2 regions of the Pseudoalteromonas distincta genome follow, and region 1 is predicted to be linked to the other one. Evidence: predicted binding sites of a transcription regulator. Region 1 holds the regulator's gene; the other holds the start of a gene.
The links. The regulator ArgR, encoded in region 1, controls arginine synthesis, uptake and breakdown. The targets are predictions, from matches to a motif close to ANTGAATANNTATTCANT.

Region 1 (9,970 bases):
CCGTGCGCTAGGTTCTGCAATTGATGTTGTAGAATTTGCTGATCAATTAGTACCAGCAGCTGATAAAGACATTATCAAAATTTACCAAAAATACGTAAGCAAAAAATTCAACGTAATGCTTTCAACTAAAGTTGTTGGTGTTGAAGCTAAAGAAGACGGCTTATACGTAACGTTTGAAGGTAAAAACGCCCCAGCAGAACCAGTACGTTACGACAAAGTACTTGTTGCAGTTGGCCGTACTCCAAACGGTAACTTACTTGATGCTGAAAAAGCGGGCGTAAACGTTGATGAGCGTGGCTTTATTAATGTTGATAAGCAATTACGTACTAACGTAAGCCATATTTTTGCAATTGGTGACTTAGTTGGACAGCCTATGCTTGCGCATAAAGCGGTTCATGAAGGTCATGTTGCTGCAGAAGTTATTTCTGGTCAGAAGCATTTCTTCGACCCTAAATGTATTCCTTCAATTGCGTACACAGACCCAGAAATCGCTTGGGTAGGTGTTACTGAGAAAGAAGCAAAAGAGCAAGGCTTAAAAGTTGAAACTGCGGTATTCCCGTGGGCAGCATCTGGTCGTGCAATTGCATCTGCTCGTACTGAAGGTTCTACTAAACTTATCTTTGATAAAGAAAGTGGCCGTATAATCGGTGGTGCTATGATCGGTATTAACGCGGGCGAAATGCTTGGCGAAATCGGTTTAGGTATTGAAATGGGTGCTGATGGTGAAGACTTAGCGCTTACAATTCATGCTCACCCAACATTGAACGAATCAATCGGCCTTGCAGCTGAAATTTTTGAAGGTTCAATCACTGATTTACCAAACAAAAAAGCAGCTAAAAAGAAGTAATTTAACTTTTTAGTATTTGCTTGAAAAACCCAACTTCGGTTGGGTTTTTTTATGTCTATTTTTAACTTAGATAAATATAAGATTAAATAACAAGAAGTCGTTACAATGCGCGCTTAATTAATTGAAGGTAAATACAGTGAAAAACTCAGTTCTAGCATTACGCGCTCAACAAATAAGTGAATCTCGTCGAGAGTTTAATGCTCGAGGCGGTAAATTAGATCGCTGTGAACAATGCCTGATTGCTAAGCACTACTGTATTTGTAAAGGTGTTGAGCATGCAGATTGTAAGGCCGCTGTATGCTTACTGATGTATCATAATGAAAGCTTTAAACCTTCTAATACAGGGCGTTTAATTGCTGAAATAGTGCCAGATAACCACGCATTTAGATGGGATAGAACAGATCCTAACCCCGCTCTTTTAGCTTTAATAAATGATTCGCAGTATCAGCCTATGGTCGTCTTTCCCGCAGAAGATGTAGAAGAGGGCAGAGCCATTACAGAAGTGAGTATTGAATCAGGTAAAAAGCCGCTATTTATATTCTTAGATGGTACGTGGCGCGAAGCTAAAAAAATGATTCGCAAAAGCCCTTATTTAGATAACTTGCCTGTACTTTCTGTTACTGCTGATAAACTATCTGATTACCGATTACGTGTAGCCCCTCATGCACATCAACTAGGCACTGCTGAAGTGGCTATTATGGTATTAGCACTTGCGGGCGAAATGGATGCATCGACAAAATTAGAGCAGCATTTTATTAAGTTTCGTGATGCCTATTTATTGGGTAAGCGCAACAAGGGCCGACCGCTAGAAGATTAATTTTACGAAGTTAAGCAAATGCTTGCTGATTTTTTAAGTGAGCAAGTGCTTTATTTTGAATTGCTCTGAAGCCTTCTTCAGATGTTAATTGTAAAACAGTATTATACAATTGGCTTATACTATTATGCACTTGAATAAACGAGATGCAGTCTTCACCAATCATTTCTTTTGCTTCTTCAACTCGTTTTAAAAAGTAGCAGCTAATGTCTATTTTGCCATTAAATTGAGTCGTTGCAATTGCGTTTGCTATTCTATTAAGTTGATAGCTAAACTCATCAGGTCGAGCACCTTCACCCCACTTACTAATACGAATATCGCGTTCTAACTTAATAATTTCGTTAAGTATATTTTTAAACTCACTCATTGGTATATTTAAAAAGTTATAACCTTTGGGGTTAAATAAAGCTTTATAGGGATTTTCGTCGGGAGTTGGGGCACTAAAAACACCAATTGGTTTTGCTGTACTTGCGTCTGATACTTTACATAAAAAGGCATTACTTTGAGATGTTTTAAAATTCATATCCATTGAGTATTTATGATCCTTGCGTTATTTAGTTATCGGCGCAATTAATAAAAAACTTAGCGAAATTTAAAATATTAATAAAGTATTTTAAGGTCTTAGCATTGATTGGCTGTGATGCGATATTACTCAGTAAAGATTAGTGATAATTGCTCAGTGCTTTACTCACCCAAATTTTAGGCAAAGAAAAGCGCGCTCTATCTCTAGGCGCGCTTGCGGAATCTTCTAATTTTCTGCATCCTGCAATTGAACTTAATCAACTCCAATTTTCACTAATCCATGTTTATTACTATATTACTTTTTAGTTCTATGTAATGTAGACCGTCCGGGCCTGTATCCTTAAATTCCTAAACATCCTGTAGGGTAAATACTATTACCAAATCCTTGATTACACTTCCTAGTGTATCCTTGTTTTAACCAATCCCTTGTGTTGCCTTAAAGGCCTGTCCATTTATTCCTTCAACATCCTGTTGAACAACTTAGCCTTGTTGTTATCCTTTTCGCATCTTCCTGACGCTGTCCTTTTTACAACATTGCGTTGTGATACTCATCCTGAGCCTGTCCTAAAATCCGTGTTGTCCTGATAACCTAATCATTGGTTGGTTGAGTAAGCAGTCCATTTCCTTTTACTCAATAAGCGTCATTGCTTGGTTGATGCGTAAATTATAGTGCAATAGAGCAACTAAAATAGAGATAAAACTACATTCAATTAGTGTTTTTGCAATAGTAATAAATGTAAATTCGATGTAATTCATGGGTTTAGCTGTTTTTGGGTTGTTTTTTATCTTGTTTTTTACTCATTAGCTGTCACATCCGTAAGACATCTCTTACACGGTATTTCCTTTTTGGGCGTTATTTACATATTTACATTTATTTAAAGTGTGCACTTTTAGAATGAGCACGGTAGAATTCGTTGATAATAACAGTTATTTAGGTGGAATAATGAAGAAAGTATTTGCACTTGTTTTAGGGGTAGTTGCATCGGCACCAGTCTTTGCAAACGATGTTGTTAACATCTACTCTTTTCGTCAACCGTTTTTAATTCAGCCAATTTTAGAAGACTTTACAAAGCAAACAGGTATAAAAACCAATGTTGTTTTTGCTAAAAAAGGGCTAATTGAGCGTGTTAAACGCGAAGGCAAGCACAGTAAAGCTGATTTAGTATTAACCTCTAACTTTAGCGCGCTTATTCAATTAGAAGATTTAAAATTAACACAAACTATAAAAAGTGACAGTGTAAATAATAATGTTCCAGCCGCCTTTCGTGACGGTGATGGCCAATGGGTTGCGCTTACTAAGCGAGTGCGTAATGTGTATTCATCAAAAGAGCGAGTTGGTGAGTTACCTAAGCTTACTTATGAAGATTTAGCAGACTCCAAATACAAAGGACAAATTTGTACGCGCTCTGGCAAACATCCATATAATTTAGGTTTAGTGGCTTCTATGATTGCACACCATGGTGAAGCGCAAACTAAAGAGTGGCTTGAAGGTGTTAAGGCTAATTTAGCACGCAAGCCCCAAGGTAACGATCGTGCTCAAGTTAAAGCTGTTAAAGAAGGTTTATGTAACTTGGCATTAGGTAATAGTTACTACCTTGGCAAAATGCTAGAAGATAAAGAACAAAAAGGTTGGGCAGAGGCCGTAAATATTAACTTTCCGAATCAAGTTAATCGTGGCTCACACATAAATGTATCGGGTGCGGTTATTACCAAATACGCTAAAAACCCTGGAAATGCATTAAAGCTCATAGAATATATGACCGACAGTAAAGCACAAAACATGTATGCCTCATTAAATATGGAGTATCCAGTTAAGTCGGGTGTTGAATTATCAAGTTTGGTTGCCTCTTGGGGGAGTTTTAAAGAAGACAGCTTGCCACTTGATGAGATTAGTAAATATCGTCCGTTAGCACTTAAGCTAATTGATGAGGTGAAGTTCGATCTTTAATGACTAATAAATTTAAGCTGTCTAAATGGCAGCTCTTTGCGTGGTCGACTGGCTTAATACTATCGGCCCCGTTGTTTTTTCTTCTTTTTGAATCTCTACAAGGTAGCTCTGAGGTGTTTTCTCACCTGTGGGATACCGTGCTTTGGGATTACATAACCAATACCGTATTGTTAGTTTTAGGTGTTTGCGTCCTGAGCTGCGCCATAGCTTTGCCGCTTGGGTGGCTAACGGCTTACTGTAGTTTCCCGGGTAAAAAACAGTTTGAATGGGCACTTATGCTGCCCCTTGCTATGCCTACCTATATTATTGCCTATGTATACACTGATTTATTAGATTATGCGGGCCCGGTGCAAATAGCATTGAGAAAATGGTTTGGCTGGCAATCACCTAGCGACTATTGGTTTTTTGATATACGTACATTACCCGGCGCCATCGTTATGATTGCCTTGGTACTTTACCCGTATTTATTTTTAATTTTTAAAACGGCCCTTCGCGAGCAGTCATTCAAATTAGTACAAGCTAGCCAGTTAATGGGGCTATCTCCTTGGCAAAGCTTTTTTAAAGTCAGTTTAGTGCTCTCTCGTGGGGCAATTGTGGCGGCCCTTGCACTTATTAGTATGGAAACCATGGCCGACTTTGCAACAGTGAGTTATTTTGCCGTAAGTACATTAACAACCGCCGTATACGATACGTGGTTTGGTTATTACTCACTTACAGCGGCCGCTAAAATATCGGGTGTGATGTTACTGCTGTTATTTTTAGCATTAATGGCAGAGCGTTTTAGTCGCCGAAACCAAGCGGTATTTGAGCGACAATCAAGTGTAAATAGCGAATCTCTCTATGTATTAAAAGGAAAGTCTGCTTGGCTCGCAACGGCATTTTGTAGCTTTATTTTACTTATCGCTTTTGTAATTCCTATTGCAGTACTTATAAATTACGCCATTACCTACTTTGATAAAGCATGGGATGTAGAGTTTTTTAGTTACGCTTGGCAAAGTTTAAAAGTGGCAGGGGTTGTAAGTGTTATAACGATTACATTGAGTGTTTTTGTGGTTTTTTATCAGCGTGTTGCAAAGCAAGCGTATCCGCTTATTCCTGGGCGCTTAGCAAGCACGGGTTATGCGTTGCCTGGCACAGTACTCGCTATTGCGGTTTTATTACCTCTTACATTATTAGAGAACACCATTAACACAGCGCTCGAGAAGTATAATTTAGACATTGGCTTACTGCTTACAGGTAGCATTCTTACTATTATTATTGCTTATATTGTTAGGTTTTACGCCATTGCACACGGAGCAATTGAGTCGAGTTTTTTACGTATTAGTCCATCACTTGATATGGCAAGCCAATCAATGGGTAAAAGCCAAGGGCAAACGCTGCGTTTAGTGCATCTACCTTTACTGCGAAGAGGGTTACTCACTGCAGCCCTATTGGTATTTATTGAATGTATGAAAGAGTTGCCAGCTGCGCTATTGCTCAGACCGTTTAATTTTGAAAGCTTAGCTACTCATGTATTTCAGTATGTGAGTGACGAGCAATTAGAGCTTGCTTCAATATCTGCATTATTTATTGTTATTGTTGGGTTTATTCCTTTGTATTTTATTAATCGTTCTATGGAGCAGCGTAGTTAAATGAGTAGTTTAATTTTACAAGGCGTGAGCTATCACTATAACGGCACAAAGGTTATTCTCGATTTAGATTTAACAGTAGGTAAAGACGAAATTGTTTGCCTACTCGGGGCGAGTGGATGCGGAAAAACAACCACATTAAAAGCGATTGCAGGTTTAATTGAAGCCAAGCAAGGGTCTATTTTTATAGACGGTAAATTAGTGAGTGATGAGCAATCGTTTGTCTCACCTGAGCATCGTAACATCGGCATGATGTTTCAAGACTATGCATTGTTTCCGCATTTAACGGTGGCAAATAATATCGCATTTGGGCTTAGTAATATGAGCAAAGCTCAAAAGCAGCAACGCGTTGATGAAATGCTTAAGCTTGTGCATTTAATTGGCTGTGCTGACAGGTTTCCACATCAGTTATCGGGTGGCCAACAGCAACGCGTCGCTATCGCTCGTGCATTAGCTTATAAACCTAGTTTATTACTCCTTGATGAGCCTTTTTCAAACATCGACACACAAGTGCGCTTTGAATTAATTGCCGATATACGTCGAATTATTAAAGCAACTCAAGTATCTGCTGTGTTTGTTACACACTCAAAAGAAGAGGCGTTTGCGTTTTCAGATACACTTGCCATTATGCATCGCGGTAAAATTGCACAACAAGGCACGCCAGAGCAGCTTTTTGCAGCTCCATGTTCAAAGGAGGTTGCAGAGTTTCTGGGTCAGGGCATATACTTAAGCGCAGAAGTGTTAACCGCAACTGAATATAAAACACCATTTGGTTTAGTCGAATCTTATGTTGAGAGTAAGCATAATGTAAGTGCAGGGCTTATATATGTGCGCCCTCATCAAATAGAATTAGTGGCAGATAACCAAAGTGACAAATTCAGCAAGCGAGCTACAATCATAAGTCGTCGCTTTATTGGTTCGGCGTATGTTTATTCGCTCGTTATTGATGAACAAGAAATTGAAGTTGCTGCACAATATGGCCAGTCATTTGAAAATAATGATCAGGTTATAATAAAAATAAAACCTCACACGGTGAATTTTTTCGAATCGTAATTAATTTGTTATTCGCTGTGTTTTTATCTGTAAAACTAAGGAATAACAATGGCGCAAGCGCAATCAGGGATTTGTGCTGAAGCAAACTTACACGGTTTGCACTTATTTTTTAATGTGTTTGATGGTCAAGACGAATCACTTCGCGCAAAGTTAAAACAAGTAAGCGCTATAGAAGAAGAGTTTAGCGATCAATTTTCAGAATCAATGCTCTCTTGTATGGTTGCTATTGGTGCGCAATACTGGCCGCATATCCTCCCTGAATACATTCCAAGCGAATTACAGAGCTTTCCTAATATAACCCATAGCGATCACCAAATGAGCGTACAACCGTGCGATTTATTTGTGCAAATTCGCTCTGACCGTGAAGACGTTAACCATTTATTTGCGCTACAAATTTTAAAATTATTTGCCCCCGATGTAGAGCTGGTGGAGCAAATTCGGAATTTTCGCTTTTTAGATGGTCGTGATTTTAACGGTTTTATTTATGGTGGCGACACCGCACATGGAAGAAAAAAGCGCGCTACGGCTTTAATCAGCAACCCTGGTAGCTTTGAAGATCAGGGGAGTTATATTCATGTTCAGCGTTATAAACATGATTTAACTATGTGGCAGCATTTATCATTGAGTGAGCAAGAGCAAATAATGGGACGTACGCGTCTTGATAACACGCTAATTACCCCAGCGGTCGAAACCAGCCATGCTTCGCGAAGTGAGCTAAAAGACGAAGACGGACAACCGCTACTATTAAATCAAAGCATGCCTTATGGCGACGTGTATGAGCAGGGAATGTTATCAATTACATGCGCTTGTACGGGCACCGCATTTGAAAAAGTACTTAATAGTCGTTTAGGGGAAGGGGATTGCTACGACCACTGGCTTGATTTTACTCAAGCCGATATGGGTTCTGCTTTCTTTGCACCTTCAATAGGGTTTTTAAAACAAATTTAATTTGCTATTAAACCGTATCAAATAAAATGCGAACGCGTTCAAGTGTTACATCTATTTCAGATATTTTAGCAGGAGCGATAAAAATAGTGTCATCGCCGGCAATAGTTCCTAGTACGCCATCTGCTTTACCTAATGAATCTAATAAACGTGCAATAAGCTGAGCAGCACCTGGGCTGGTACGAATGATGATCATCATTTCGTTGTGCATAATGTCGATTACTAATTGGCGTAATGGGCTTTTAGCCGTAGGTACACCCATTTCAGCAGGTAAGCAGTAAACCATTTCTTGTTTGGCATTACGTGTGCGTACAGCGCCAAACTTACTTAACATGCGTGATACTTTACTTTGGCTTATATTGTCAAAACCTTGATCTTTTAACGCATCAACTATTTCGCCTTGAGAGCCAAAATTTTCTTCTTTTAATAGTGATTTAAATGCTTTTACCAGTGCTTCTTGTTTATCTTGTGGTTGCATAGTCTTTATTCGTTTTTGTTATTTATGCCGCAAATTCTACACAAAAATGAATAATTATGCAGCAGTTGTTTAGTTAACTTGCCAGTTTGATGCGTTAAATCACATAAGTTTACGACTATGGTCGAAAATATACTTGAAATAGACAGGATAAATTTGTTTTTAGTCGCTAATTTCATTATCTTAAGAGCCACAAATGTTTCCTACCTCAAATTACGGAGAATTCCAATGAAAGTTGCTGTATTAGGTGCTGCAGGCGGTATCGGCCAAGCGTTGTCTTTATTATTAAAAACAGGCTTACCAGCTGGCTCTGAATTATCACTTTATGATGTTGCACCAGTAGTACCAGGTGTTGCGGTTGACCTTTCTCACATCCCAACAGATGTTAAAGTTGCAGGCTTTGGCGCAGACGATTTAAATAAAGCGCTTGAAGGTTCTGACATCGTTCTTATCCCAGCGGGTATGCCACGTAAACCAGGTATGGATCGTGCTGATTTATTCAATGTAAATGCTGGCATCATCAAAACTTTAGCAGAAGGCATTGTTGCCAGCTGCCCTAAAGCGTTAGTAGGTATTATTACTAACCCAGTAAATGGCACAGTTCCAATTGTTGCTGAAGTATTCAAAAAAGCAGGTACTTACGACGCTAAACGCGTATTCGGTATTACTACGCTTGACGTTATTCGTTCAGAAGCATTTGTTGCTGAACTTAAAGGCGTAGACGTAGCAACTGTAAAAGTACCAGTAATTGGTGGTCACTCAGGCACAACGATTCTGCCTCTACTTTCTCAAGTTGAAGGTGTTTCTTTCACTGATGAAGAAGTTGCTGCACTTACTCCACGTATCCAAAATGCGGGTACTGAAGTTGTAAATGCTAAAGCAGGCGGTGGTTCAGCTACGCTATCTATGGGTGCTGCTGCAGCTCGTTTTTGTATGTCTTTAGTTAAAGGCCTACAAGGTGAAGAAGTTGTAGATTACGCTTACGTTGCTGTTGAAAATGGCGATGCAGAGTACTTTGCACATCCAGTACGTTTAGGTAAAAACGGCGTAGAAGAAATTCTTTCTTACGGCGAACTAAGCGCATTTGAAACAAAAGCAAAAAATGACATGCTTGAAACTCTGAAAAAAGACATCAAAGAAGGTGTTGATTTCATGGCGTAATAGCCGGTTTAAGCAACAAAAAAGCCTGCATTTGCAGGCTTTTTTATTGCTCAGAATTAATGTCACACTGTGTAACTAGTTAAAACTAGTGGTCCCGGTCAACCGCAATACGGGCAAGGCTTATAAGTGCTTGCTTATAGTCAGACTCAGCTAAAAAGTCTAAACAGGCAATGGCTTTTTCGGCCTCAAGCTCTGCTTTTTGCATTGTAAACTCAAGCGCATTAGTTTGTTTTAGTGCAGTTAAAATTTCTTCTAAATGCTCCATACCATTACTGTGCTCTATTGCATCACGAATAAGCTGTGTTTGCTGCTCGCTACCATGTTGCATAGCATAAATAAGCGGAAGGGTTGGTTTGCCTTCAGCTAAATCATCGCCAATGTTTTTACCTAGCTGCTCAGCATCTGCATTGTAATCGAGTACGTCATCTACTAGTTGAAACGCAGTACCTAAATGCATACCGTATAGGTTTAGTGCATCAAGTGTCGCTTGGTCTTGCTCTGTGATAATGGCAGCAAGGCCTGTAGCTGCTTCAAATAATTTAGCTGTTTTAGAGTAAATAACCTGCATATAGCTGGC
Region 2 (9,970 bases), 720 kb from region 1:
GATATGACACTGCCTGAAATGGGCAGCTTTGGAAAAACGTTGTGGTTATCGATTCCTATTATTGTGTTTTCGTTTAGCCACGCAGCGGCTATCTCAAGCTTTGTAAACGTGCAACGCGGTCACTACGGTGAACAAGCTACACATAAGTCTGAGGCGATTTTAAAGCGCACTAGCTTACTACTTATTACCTTTGTACTGTTATTTGTGTTCTCTTGCGTGCTGTCGCTTACAGGCGAGCAAATGGCAGCGGCTAAAGCCGCTAACGTATCGGTTTTATCCTACCTTGCTAATATTACTGATAACTCGTTTATTGCCACACTTGGGCCGCTTGTTGCCTTTATTGCTATTACATCGTCGTTTTTGGGTCACTTTTTAGGGGCGCGTGAAAGCTTTACGGGTTTAGTAACTAAACAAACAAGCTTAAGCGCAAAAGCGGCCGATAAAATTGGTGTGTTAATTATGTTTTTAGCTATTTGGTTTTGCGCTGTTAAAAACCCAAGTATTTTAGACATGATGGATCAGTTATCGGGCCCTATCATTGCGATGATTTTATTCATCATGCCAATGATCGCAGTTTATAAAGTGCCTGCACTTCATAAATACCGCAACCGTTTAAGCACGCTATTTATATTAGCGGTTGGCTCACTTGCTGTATTTGCACTTATTTACAGCATGATTAATTAATACGCTATATATTCAAAAGCCCAGCTAATTTAATTAGCTGGGCTTTTTTGTTTGTACGCTTTGTCTCAAATTATTTTTTTATAGTGTGGGTTCTGGCATGTTAAGTACAAATTAGCCTAAAATAGCCCAACTATGCAATACAATAAATTATTACTAATAAGCGCATGTTTGCTCGCAACACTATTTGTAAACCCTTTTGTTCAAGCTTCAGAATCTCCAACAATTCTATCAATGAAAGAGCGCGCAGCGTTTATAGATAAAATAACTGAGCTTAGAATCAATAGCTTAATGCCCTCGTTAATGAAGCAGCACAATACTGATATGTGGCTTCTTATAAGCCGCGAATACAATGAAGACCCAATATTAAAAACAATGCTGCCTGCAACATGGCTTTCAGCCAGACGCACCACTATTTTGCTATTTGCGCTTAATAAGCAAGGTGGGGTTGATGCTTACGCTATTGCGCCTTATAAAATAGGTAATGTATTTAAAAAAGGCTGGGATAAGCAAACACAACCTAGCCAGTGGCAGGCACTCAATACGCTTATTGAGCAATACAAACCTCGCAACATTGCGCTTAATACTTCTACCGACTGGGCACATGCCGATGGCCTTGTGCTGGGCGATTACAAAACCTTAATGGCTAACTTACCCGCCACTTATCACAATAAAATAATTTCTGCAGAGCCGCTTGGTGTTGCGTGGTTAGAACAACGCATTCCTGAAGAAGTTGAAATGTATAAACATATTGTGGCTATTGCTCATCATATTATTGCAGAGGGGTTTTCGGGTAAAACAATTACGGTGGGTGAAACAACTAGCGATGACTTGGTATGGTGGTTTAGAGAGCGTGTAAAAGAGCTAAAACTACAAACATGGTTTCATCCAAGCGTTGCTATTCAACGCGCCGATGCGAAGTCGTTTAATCATGAAGAAAGCTTCACTAATGGCTACGATGATAACGTTATACAAGCCGGTGATTTACTTCATGTCGATTTTGGTATTACTTATTTACGTTTAAATACCGACACGCAGCAGCATGCGTATGTGCTCAAAGAAAACGAAACGAGTGCGCCTAGTTACTTAGTTGAAGCACTAAAAAGCGGTAATAAACTCCAAGATATATTTACCAATCAATTTGCGGTAGGAAAAACCGGTAATGAAGTTTTAGCTGCAGCACGAAAAGCCGCTATTGCTCAGGGATTAAAACCCACTATTTATACTCATCCTCTTGGCTTTCATGGTCATGCTGCTGGTACTACATTAGGTATGTGGGATTCTCAGCAAGGTGTACCGGGAGATGGGGACTATCCGCTACATTTAAATACGGCTTACTCAATTGAGCTTAACAATGCGGTGTTTATAAAGCAGTGGAATAAAGAAATAAGAATAATGCTAGAGGAAGATGCTATTTTTGATAAAAGCGGTGTCTGGTATTTAAATGGCCGACAAACACAATTATTGCTTATAAAATAAAGCAAAAAAATGGCGCTCACTGAGCGCCATTTTTAATTTAATTCGTTGCTATTATTCTGTATCTGGCAGGTTACGGCCATAGAATATTTCTTGCATTTCGCGAGTCAGCTTAGAGCGAATTTCGTCTTCTTCTTCATCCGATAACTCATCAGTAGAAAGGCCGAATAAATAGGTATTTAAGTCGGTTTCTTTTAACATCATTTTAGTATGGAACAGGTTTTCTTGATACACGTTCACGTCCATCATTTGGTACGCTTCTTTGGTATCTTCTGTCATGAAGTTTTGAATCGAGCTAATAGCATGATCAATGTAGTGCTTAACACCGTTTATGTCGCGGGTAAAACCACGTACGCGGTAGTCTATTGTTACTACGTCTGACTCAAGGCTATGAATTAAGAAGTTTAACGCTTTAAGTGGCGAAATAATGCCACAGGTAGATACTTCAATATCAGCACGGAATGTACAAATACCATCATCAGGGTGAGCTTCTGGGTATGTGTGTACACAAATATGGCTTTTATCTAGGTGTGCAACAACTGAATCAGGTAATGGGCCTGGTGCTTCGTCAGCATCGTAATTTTGCTGCTCTTCTACTGGTTCTTCTGAAACCAAAATAGTTACACTTGCGCCTTGCGGTTCATAATCTTGGCGCGCTACATTTAAAATGTTAGCACCAATAATATCAACAACTTCACCTAAAATATCGGTTAGTCTATCTGCACTGTACTGCTCATCGATATATTCAATATATTCTTTACGTTGTTGCTCGGTCTTTGCGTAACAAATATCATAAATACTAAAGCTTAAACTTTTGGTTAAATTGTTAAAGCCATGAAGTTTAAGTTTATCGAAGGGTTTGTTCATAATAAACCAACCTATAAATTAGTGGGTTCTGCACCTGCAGAATGAAAAGTTCGCGGATTTTATACGAATTTTCCTCGTGGAAAAAGCGTTATTTTGCTTGATCTTGCACAACTTCGTGGCTATGCGTAATTTCTACTGTTTTATCAAGCATTAATGCAACCGAGCAATACTTTTCAGCAGAGAGTGAAACTGCACGTGCAAGGTGCTTTTCAGACACATTATTGCCTTTAACAACAAAGTGTAAGTTGATTTTGGTAAATACGCGTGGTGCTGTTTCGGCGCGTTCTGCACTGAGTTGCACTTGTACGTCTGAAAAATCTTGTTTAGCTTTTTTTAAAATACTAACCACATCAACTGAAGAGCAACAGCCAACTGACATTAAAACCATTTCCATTGGGCTTGGTGCTGCGCTATCGCTGCCGCCATCAAACACAACATTGTGGTTAGAATTAGAACGGCCAATAAACGTATCGCCTTCAACCCATTTTACATTTGCTTGCATTGTTATATCTCAAAAAAATATTTTCTTGATTGTAAGCAACTTAGCCGTAGTTGCAAATGAAAATGCAACGCAGGGCTATAAAATGGCTAAGATTGTTGTGCTAATGCGCTATCAAAGAGGTTTTTCACTAAACCTGCAAATTCATCTATAAAGGCATGCTGTTCAACCGTGACAGGCTGTGAGGTGATGCTGCTGAGGACTTCTTCTAAATCGTAAACTATGCCATCAACTTCACGTACAATTTGACTACGCTGCTCTGTGTTGAGGTCTGTGTGCTGCTCGCAAATAAGCATCACATTTTGTGCAATAACGTCTTCGATTAATTCCATTACTGTTGGAGCGCCTGGTTTTATTTCGCCTGGCTTCTCAAACAATGCTAAATTTTGAGTTAGATACATGATCAAATCATCGTACCCTTGCCTATCTAAAACCATTATGCGAACCACCTAAATATATTTAATTATGCTGATTTAAGCAGAAAGAGTCGATAATTACTAGCCTTGTACGATAGCAATACAAAAAAAGCAGCCGAAGCTGCTTTTATAATAATTAAGTAGTATTACTACTTAATCTATTTTTAAGCCTGGGCTTAGTGTTGCTGGCATCGCTACTTTTTCAAGCTCTACTGAAGCAACTGGGTATGCACAGTAATCAGCTGCGTAATACGCGCTTGCTCTGTGATTGCCCGATGCGCCAATACCACCAAATGGTGCTGCGCTTGATGCGCCAGTAATTGGGCGGTTCCAGTTAACAATACCAGCGCGAATACGACGTAAAAAATGGTCGTAATCTGCTGCACTATCACTTAATAAACCAGCCGATAAACCAAAGGTTGTATCGTTTGCTTTATCAATGGCTTGGTCAAAGTCGTCAAAGCGGAATACTTTTAAAAGTGGTCCAAAATGCTCTTCATCTGGGAAGTCACTAATATTTGTACACTCAATAATACCTGGTGTTACAAAACCGGTATTGGCTGTGTGCTCAAGCTCTACTAGTACTTGAGCGCCAAGCTCAACAAGCTCGTTTTGCGCTTTAACCATGCCCGCTGCTGCCGCTGATGAGATCATAGAGCCCATAAATGGCTGGTCTGCATCGTCATAATTACCTACTTTAATCGCTTTAGTTGCAGTGATAAGGCGCTCTAAAATTGCATCGCCTTTGCTACCTTTAGGTAAAAACAGTTTACGTGCACATGTACAACGCTGGCCGCTTGAGATAAACGCTGATTGAATAATATCGTGAACAACCGCTTTAGTGTCTTCAACGTCAGTAATAATAAGTGGATTATTACCACCCATTTCTAGCGCTAAAATTTTACCCGGTTGACCCGCAAACTGTTCATGTAAAATATGACCAGTACGCGAAGAACCCGTAAAGAACAAGCCATCAATCCCTTTGTGAGCAGCAAGGGCTTTACCCGTTTCTACTTCACCTTGAACTAGGTTAATTACACCGGCTGGTAAGCCTGCTTTTTCCCACAGTTTAAGCGTAAGCTCGGCAACTTTAGGAGTCAGTTCAGACGGTTTAAATACAACCGTGTTACCTGCTAAAAGCGCTGGCACAATGTGGCCATTAGGTAAGTGACCCGGAAAGTTATACGGACCAAATACGGCTACAACCCCATGTGGCTTATGACGAATCATCGCACGGCCAAGTGGCATTGCGTTTTCTACATCGCCAGTGCGCTCTAAAAATGCTTTTTCAGAAATGGCAATTTTACCAACCATAGCACCCGCTTCTGTGCGCGTTTCCCACAGTGGCTTACCTGTTTCTTGTGCGATAGTAATAGCGAGCTCTTCGCTGTTTTCTTTTAATTGCGCTGCGAATGCTTTAATTATTTCTAAACGCTCAGTAAAGCTTTTATCAGCCCATACATAAAACGCTTCGCGCGCTGCATTTACTGCGGTGTCTACTTGCGCCGCAGTTGCTGATGATGCCTGCCAAATAACGTCGTTATTTGCAGGATTTACTGAATTAAATTCTGTGCCTTGGCCTTGTGACCATTGACCATTAATAAATTGTGCAGGATGAGTCATATACTTTCTCCTAAATTAAATCGTGGTTGCACTAACAATATCGCCAGTTTGCAAATGCAATGCATCTGCTACTTCTTGCGATAAAATAAGGCTTTTTGCGCGCTCGTCAAATGTCATTGGTGCAACGGTTGCTCTAAAATCTTCAAGCTTTTCGTTAGCTAGTAACACCATGGTGTCGCCAGTCATTTCGCCAATTTCAACGTTAAAGTTATTTGCATTACGAATCGTCGCAATGTTATCTACTTTTGCTTCAACCGTTGGGCCGCCGTCAAAAATGTCTACGTAGCCATTAAACGTAAAGCCTTCGCTTTTTAATAACTCGATTGCTGGGCGTGTGTTGTCGTGTACTTTACCTATTACGGCTTGCGCATCTTTACTTAGCAAATTTACATAAATTGGGTATTTAGGCATTAGTTCAGCAATGAAAACCTTTTGGCCAATACCTGTTAGGTAGTCGGCTGTTGGAAAATCCATTGAGAAAAAGTGCTCTTCAAGCCACTGCCAAAAAGGGCTACTGCCGTTTTCGTCAGACACACCGCGCATTTCTGCAATCACTGTTTGTGCAAAACGCTCTTGATGCTGCTTTATAAACATAAAGCGCGCTTTTGAAAGTAGCTTACCGTTACAATTTTTACGATAGCCATCTTTTAAAAACAATGTGCAAAGCTCTGTAGCGCCTGTGTAGTCGTTACATAGCGTTAAAATATCAACCGCTTTGTATACGTCTAATGTGCGCGAAGAGTGAATCACTTTACTTAAGTGATAATGATAAAATGCATCATCAAGCCCTACCGCAGCTTCAATTGCAGACGTACCTACAACATCACCGGTTTCGCTATCTTCAAGAACAAACAGGTAGCCTTCGTCACCGGGTTGTGACGTTTGCTTAGCAAATGAACTTACAGAATGGTCTATTTTCTTTTGCAATAGTTCTTCGTTTAATGGCAAAGACGTAAAACCATGCCCAGATTCGTGGGCAATTTTCAGTAATGCTGAGTAATCATTTTGCTGGATTGGGCGAAGGATCATCATGAGTCCGCTTGCTCCCTTATAAATAACGGTAAATAGGAATTGCAGGGCAAGCGGTGCTTGCCCTTAATTGGTTGGCTTAAGTCGCTTATGCGTTTACTACGCTTGCTACTGCTTTTTCAAAGCGTGCCATACCTTCGCGAATGTCCGCTTCAGGAATTACTAAAGATGGAGTGAAACGTACTACGTCTGCACCGGCAACTAGTGACATAAGGCCTTGCTCAGTACCTGCCACTAAAAACTCTTTTGCACGACCTTTGTATTGCTCGTTCACTACTGCACCAATTAATAAACCTTGGCCACGGATTTCGCTAAATACGTTGTATTTTTCGTTAACCGCGCTAAGTAGTTCATTAAATAATGCGGCTTTTTCTTTTACGCCAGCCAGTACTTCTGGGGTATTTACTGTATCAAATGCAGCTTCTGCAACAGCACACGCAAGCGGGTTACCGCCATAAGTAGAACCATGTGTGCCTACTTTAAGGTGCTGTGCAATTTCAGTTGTTGTGATCATAGCGCCAATAGGAAAACCGCCGCCAAGTGCTTTAGCCGAAGTTAAAATATCAGGTACTACGTTTAAGCCTTGGTATGCGTATAAATCGCCAGTACGGCCAACACCTGTTTGAACTTCATCAAAAATAAGCAGTGCGTTATGTTTAGTACATAAATCGCGAACACCTTGAGCAAACTCATCAGTTGGTGAAACAATACCGCCTTCACCTTGAAGAGGTTCCATCATTACGGCACATGTTTTATCGCTGATAAGTGCTTCAAAAGCAGCAAGGTCATTGTAATCGCAATGTACAATGTCGCCAGGCTTAGGGCCAAAACCATCTGAATATGCAGCTTGGCCGCCAACAGTTACGGTAAAGAATGTGCGACCGTGGAAACCTTTGTTGAACGCGATGATTTGTGATTTTTCTGCGCCAAACTTATCAAGTGCAAAACGACGTGCTAATTTAAGCGCGGCTTCGTTTGCTTCTGCGCCAGAGTTGGCAAAGTAAACTTTTTCAGCAAATGTCGCATCAACCATTTTTTTAGCTAGGCGAAGTGCCGGCTCATTGGTCATTACGTTAGATAGATGCCAGATTTTTTCGCCTTGCTCTTTTAATGCGCCTACTAATGCAGGGTGGCAATGGCCAAGACAGTTAACTGCAATACCACCAGCAAAGTCGATAAACTCTCGACCTTGTTGATCCCATACGCGAGAGCCTTCGCCTCGAACAGGAATTACGCTTGAAGGTGCGTAGTTAGGAACCATTACGTGATCAAATAATTCGCGATTGACTGTCATTTTATTTCCTCTTAATTGTGAGCAACACAAAACATCAAAATAGGTGTTTGGTTAATATTTGTAACCAACTTTATAGGCAAGATCAGTAACCTGATAATTGCGCAAAATTGCTTTGTGGTTCAATTTTCAGACGCACATTATTTCAGAATTACTTATATCTGTCTCGTTAAAAACTTTCATGTATCCCTTGAAAATAAAGGGCTAAAGATATTATTTCATAGATAGTGAATAACTATTTGCATAGCTATTTATGCTTATTTTTAGGCAACTAACCGCATGAGTACAGAGGCGCACACGCTTTAATCGGCAAATATGTAATATAACAATAAGATGAGAATGAATGGTTAGTCGCAAAAAAATTAACAAAAAATTCAGATTTTTAGTCAATTTGAATAGCTAAATTGGTAAAATTACTCGATTGGAGGGTTTTTAGTTCCGTTTTAGTGAACTTAAAGTGCGAAAACCAGCTTAGAGCTTCATCAGGTTCAATAAGTTGATGTTCTTTTAAATTAAGATATTGAGAATAGCACCGTGCTTTTAGCATTACTTCTGTTAATGGCAGTAATGTATCGCCCTTATCTACCCCATTTACTAGCTGCTGCATTACCCCTTTAAACGGTAAATATTTAAAAGCCATTTTGTCTATTACCTTAGCGCTTACTTCTATCGATTTATTGCTAAGTAGGGTGGTTAAAAATAACGGGTCGGGCTGTAGCTCTAATAATGCGGTGTGTAAATCTTTTTGGTTTTCATTTCGGGCTAGCTGTACTTTACGTTGCCATATTTGCTCAAACGTTTTTAAGTACAAGCGCACTAATGCAATTCGCCCTACATCTAAAAGCATACCAAGGGTAAATGCATGAACGTCATTTACATTATTAATTTGTGCAATTTTTTGCGCAGCAATGGCGTTTGCCATGGCACTGTCACGTAAACGACGTTTTAATAACGAAAATGGTTCGGTACTATGTGGCATCCAATGGCGGGCAGCAAATGTAGGAATAACTAGCTGTAAGTTATCAAGGCCAATATAACGGAGGGCGAGCGATGGCTTATCTACTTTTACAGACGTGTTTTTACTACGTTGATTACGATAGTAAGGTAAATTAACGAGCGTTACTAACTCCCTACCCAACCAACTTATATCATTAACCAATGGCTCTAAACGCCCTACCGACGCTGACTTTACCGCTAATATATCGAGTATATTGGCAATGCCATCTTCAATACCTATAGTGCTGTGAATTACGCCATCTATATCTTCGAGCTGCTTATATATAGCTGTTTCAATAGTTTTGTGCAGCTGTTCACTCGCTTGAGCGCGGTACTTATGATGTGCAGTACTGCTTTGCTGGCGTTTATTCTGTGCGGCCACTTCAACCTGAAGCAAGGTACGCTGCTTCATGGGTTCGCCGTAATCTATATCTAATGTATGAATGAAACCAATTTGCTGATGCGCAAAGCTATGCCCAAGCAATAAGTCATGAGCTCGTTGGCTTAGTATTTTAGCAGTACGCTGCTGGGCTACAAGTTCAGTCATGACATCCATTAATAAAGTATAAAATGCTATGTGTATTATAACATTAGAAGCGAGTTAAAAAGTTATCAAGCAGTTCTAAGCCTTGAGCAGTTAAAATAGCTTCGGGGTGAAACTGCACACCTTCGATAGCAAGTTCATTGTGTAACAACCCCATAATTTCGTCAAACTCGCCTTGCTCAGTTTGAGTCCATGCGGTTACTTCAAGCTCTTTAGGCAAAGTTTGCGCTTTAACCACTAAAGAATGATAACGACATACTGTTAACGGGTTAGCTAAGCCTTTAAACACCCCTTTATTAGTATGAACTATGGGTGATGTTTTACCGTGCATTACTTTTTTAGCACGAATTACATCTCCTCCTAAAGCTTGCGCGATAGTTTGATGTCCCAAGCAAATCCCTAAAATAGGATATTGCCCTTTTAGTTGCTCAACAACATTTAGTGAAATACCCGCTTCGTTAGGGGTGCATGGCCCTGGCGATAACACGATGTGCTGCGGGTTCAACTGTTTTATTTGTGCAATGCTTAGCTCGTCATTACGTTTTACT

Region 2: the regulator ArgR is predicted to act here: its motif matches at 8,121-8,138, upstream of FFU37_RS16655 (aspartate aminotransferase family protein).

Annotation. Positions count from the first base shown of each region.
Region 1 covers NZ_CP040558.1:2,989,330-2,999,299, reverse strand. The annotation lists gene lpdA (dihydrolipoyl dehydrogenase) at 1-847, shown strand, start outside; gene FFU37_RS13380 (tRNA-uridine aminocarboxypropyltransferase) at 984-1,664, shown strand; gene FFU37_RS13375 (hypothetical protein) at 1,675-2,190, opposite strand; gene FFU37_RS20485 (hypothetical protein) at 2,811-2,939, opposite strand; gene FFU37_RS13370 (Fe(3+) ABC transporter substrate-binding protein) at 3,127-4,131, shown strand; gene FFU37_RS13365 (ABC transporter permease) at 4,131-5,762, shown strand; gene FFU37_RS13360 (ABC transporter ATP-binding protein) at 5,763-6,812, shown strand; gene FFU37_RS13355 (Dyp-type peroxidase) at 6,861-7,760, shown strand; gene argR (transcriptional regulator ArgR) at 7,768-8,235, opposite strand; gene mdh (malate dehydrogenase) at 8,461-9,393, shown strand; gene ispB (octaprenyl diphosphate synthase) at 9,479-9,970, opposite strand, start outside.
Region 2 covers NZ_CP040558.1:3,707,663-3,717,632, reverse strand. The annotation lists gene FFU37_RS16690 (aromatic amino acid transport family protein) at 1-684, shown strand, start outside; gene FFU37_RS16685 (M24 family metallopeptidase) at 817-2,160, shown strand; gene speD (adenosylmethionine decarboxylase) at 2,212-3,024, opposite strand; gene FFU37_RS16675 (OsmC family protein) at 3,113-3,526, opposite strand; gene FFU37_RS16670 (DUF3802 family protein) at 3,613-3,960, opposite strand; gene astD (succinylglutamate-semialdehyde dehydrogenase) at 4,093-5,562, opposite strand; gene astA (arginine N-succinyltransferase) at 5,578-6,594, opposite strand; gene FFU37_RS16655 (aspartate aminotransferase family protein) at 6,680-7,885, opposite strand; gene FFU37_RS16650 (HDOD domain-containing protein) at 8,265-9,425, opposite strand; gene FFU37_RS16645 (anthranilate synthase component II) at 9,469-9,970, opposite strand, start outside.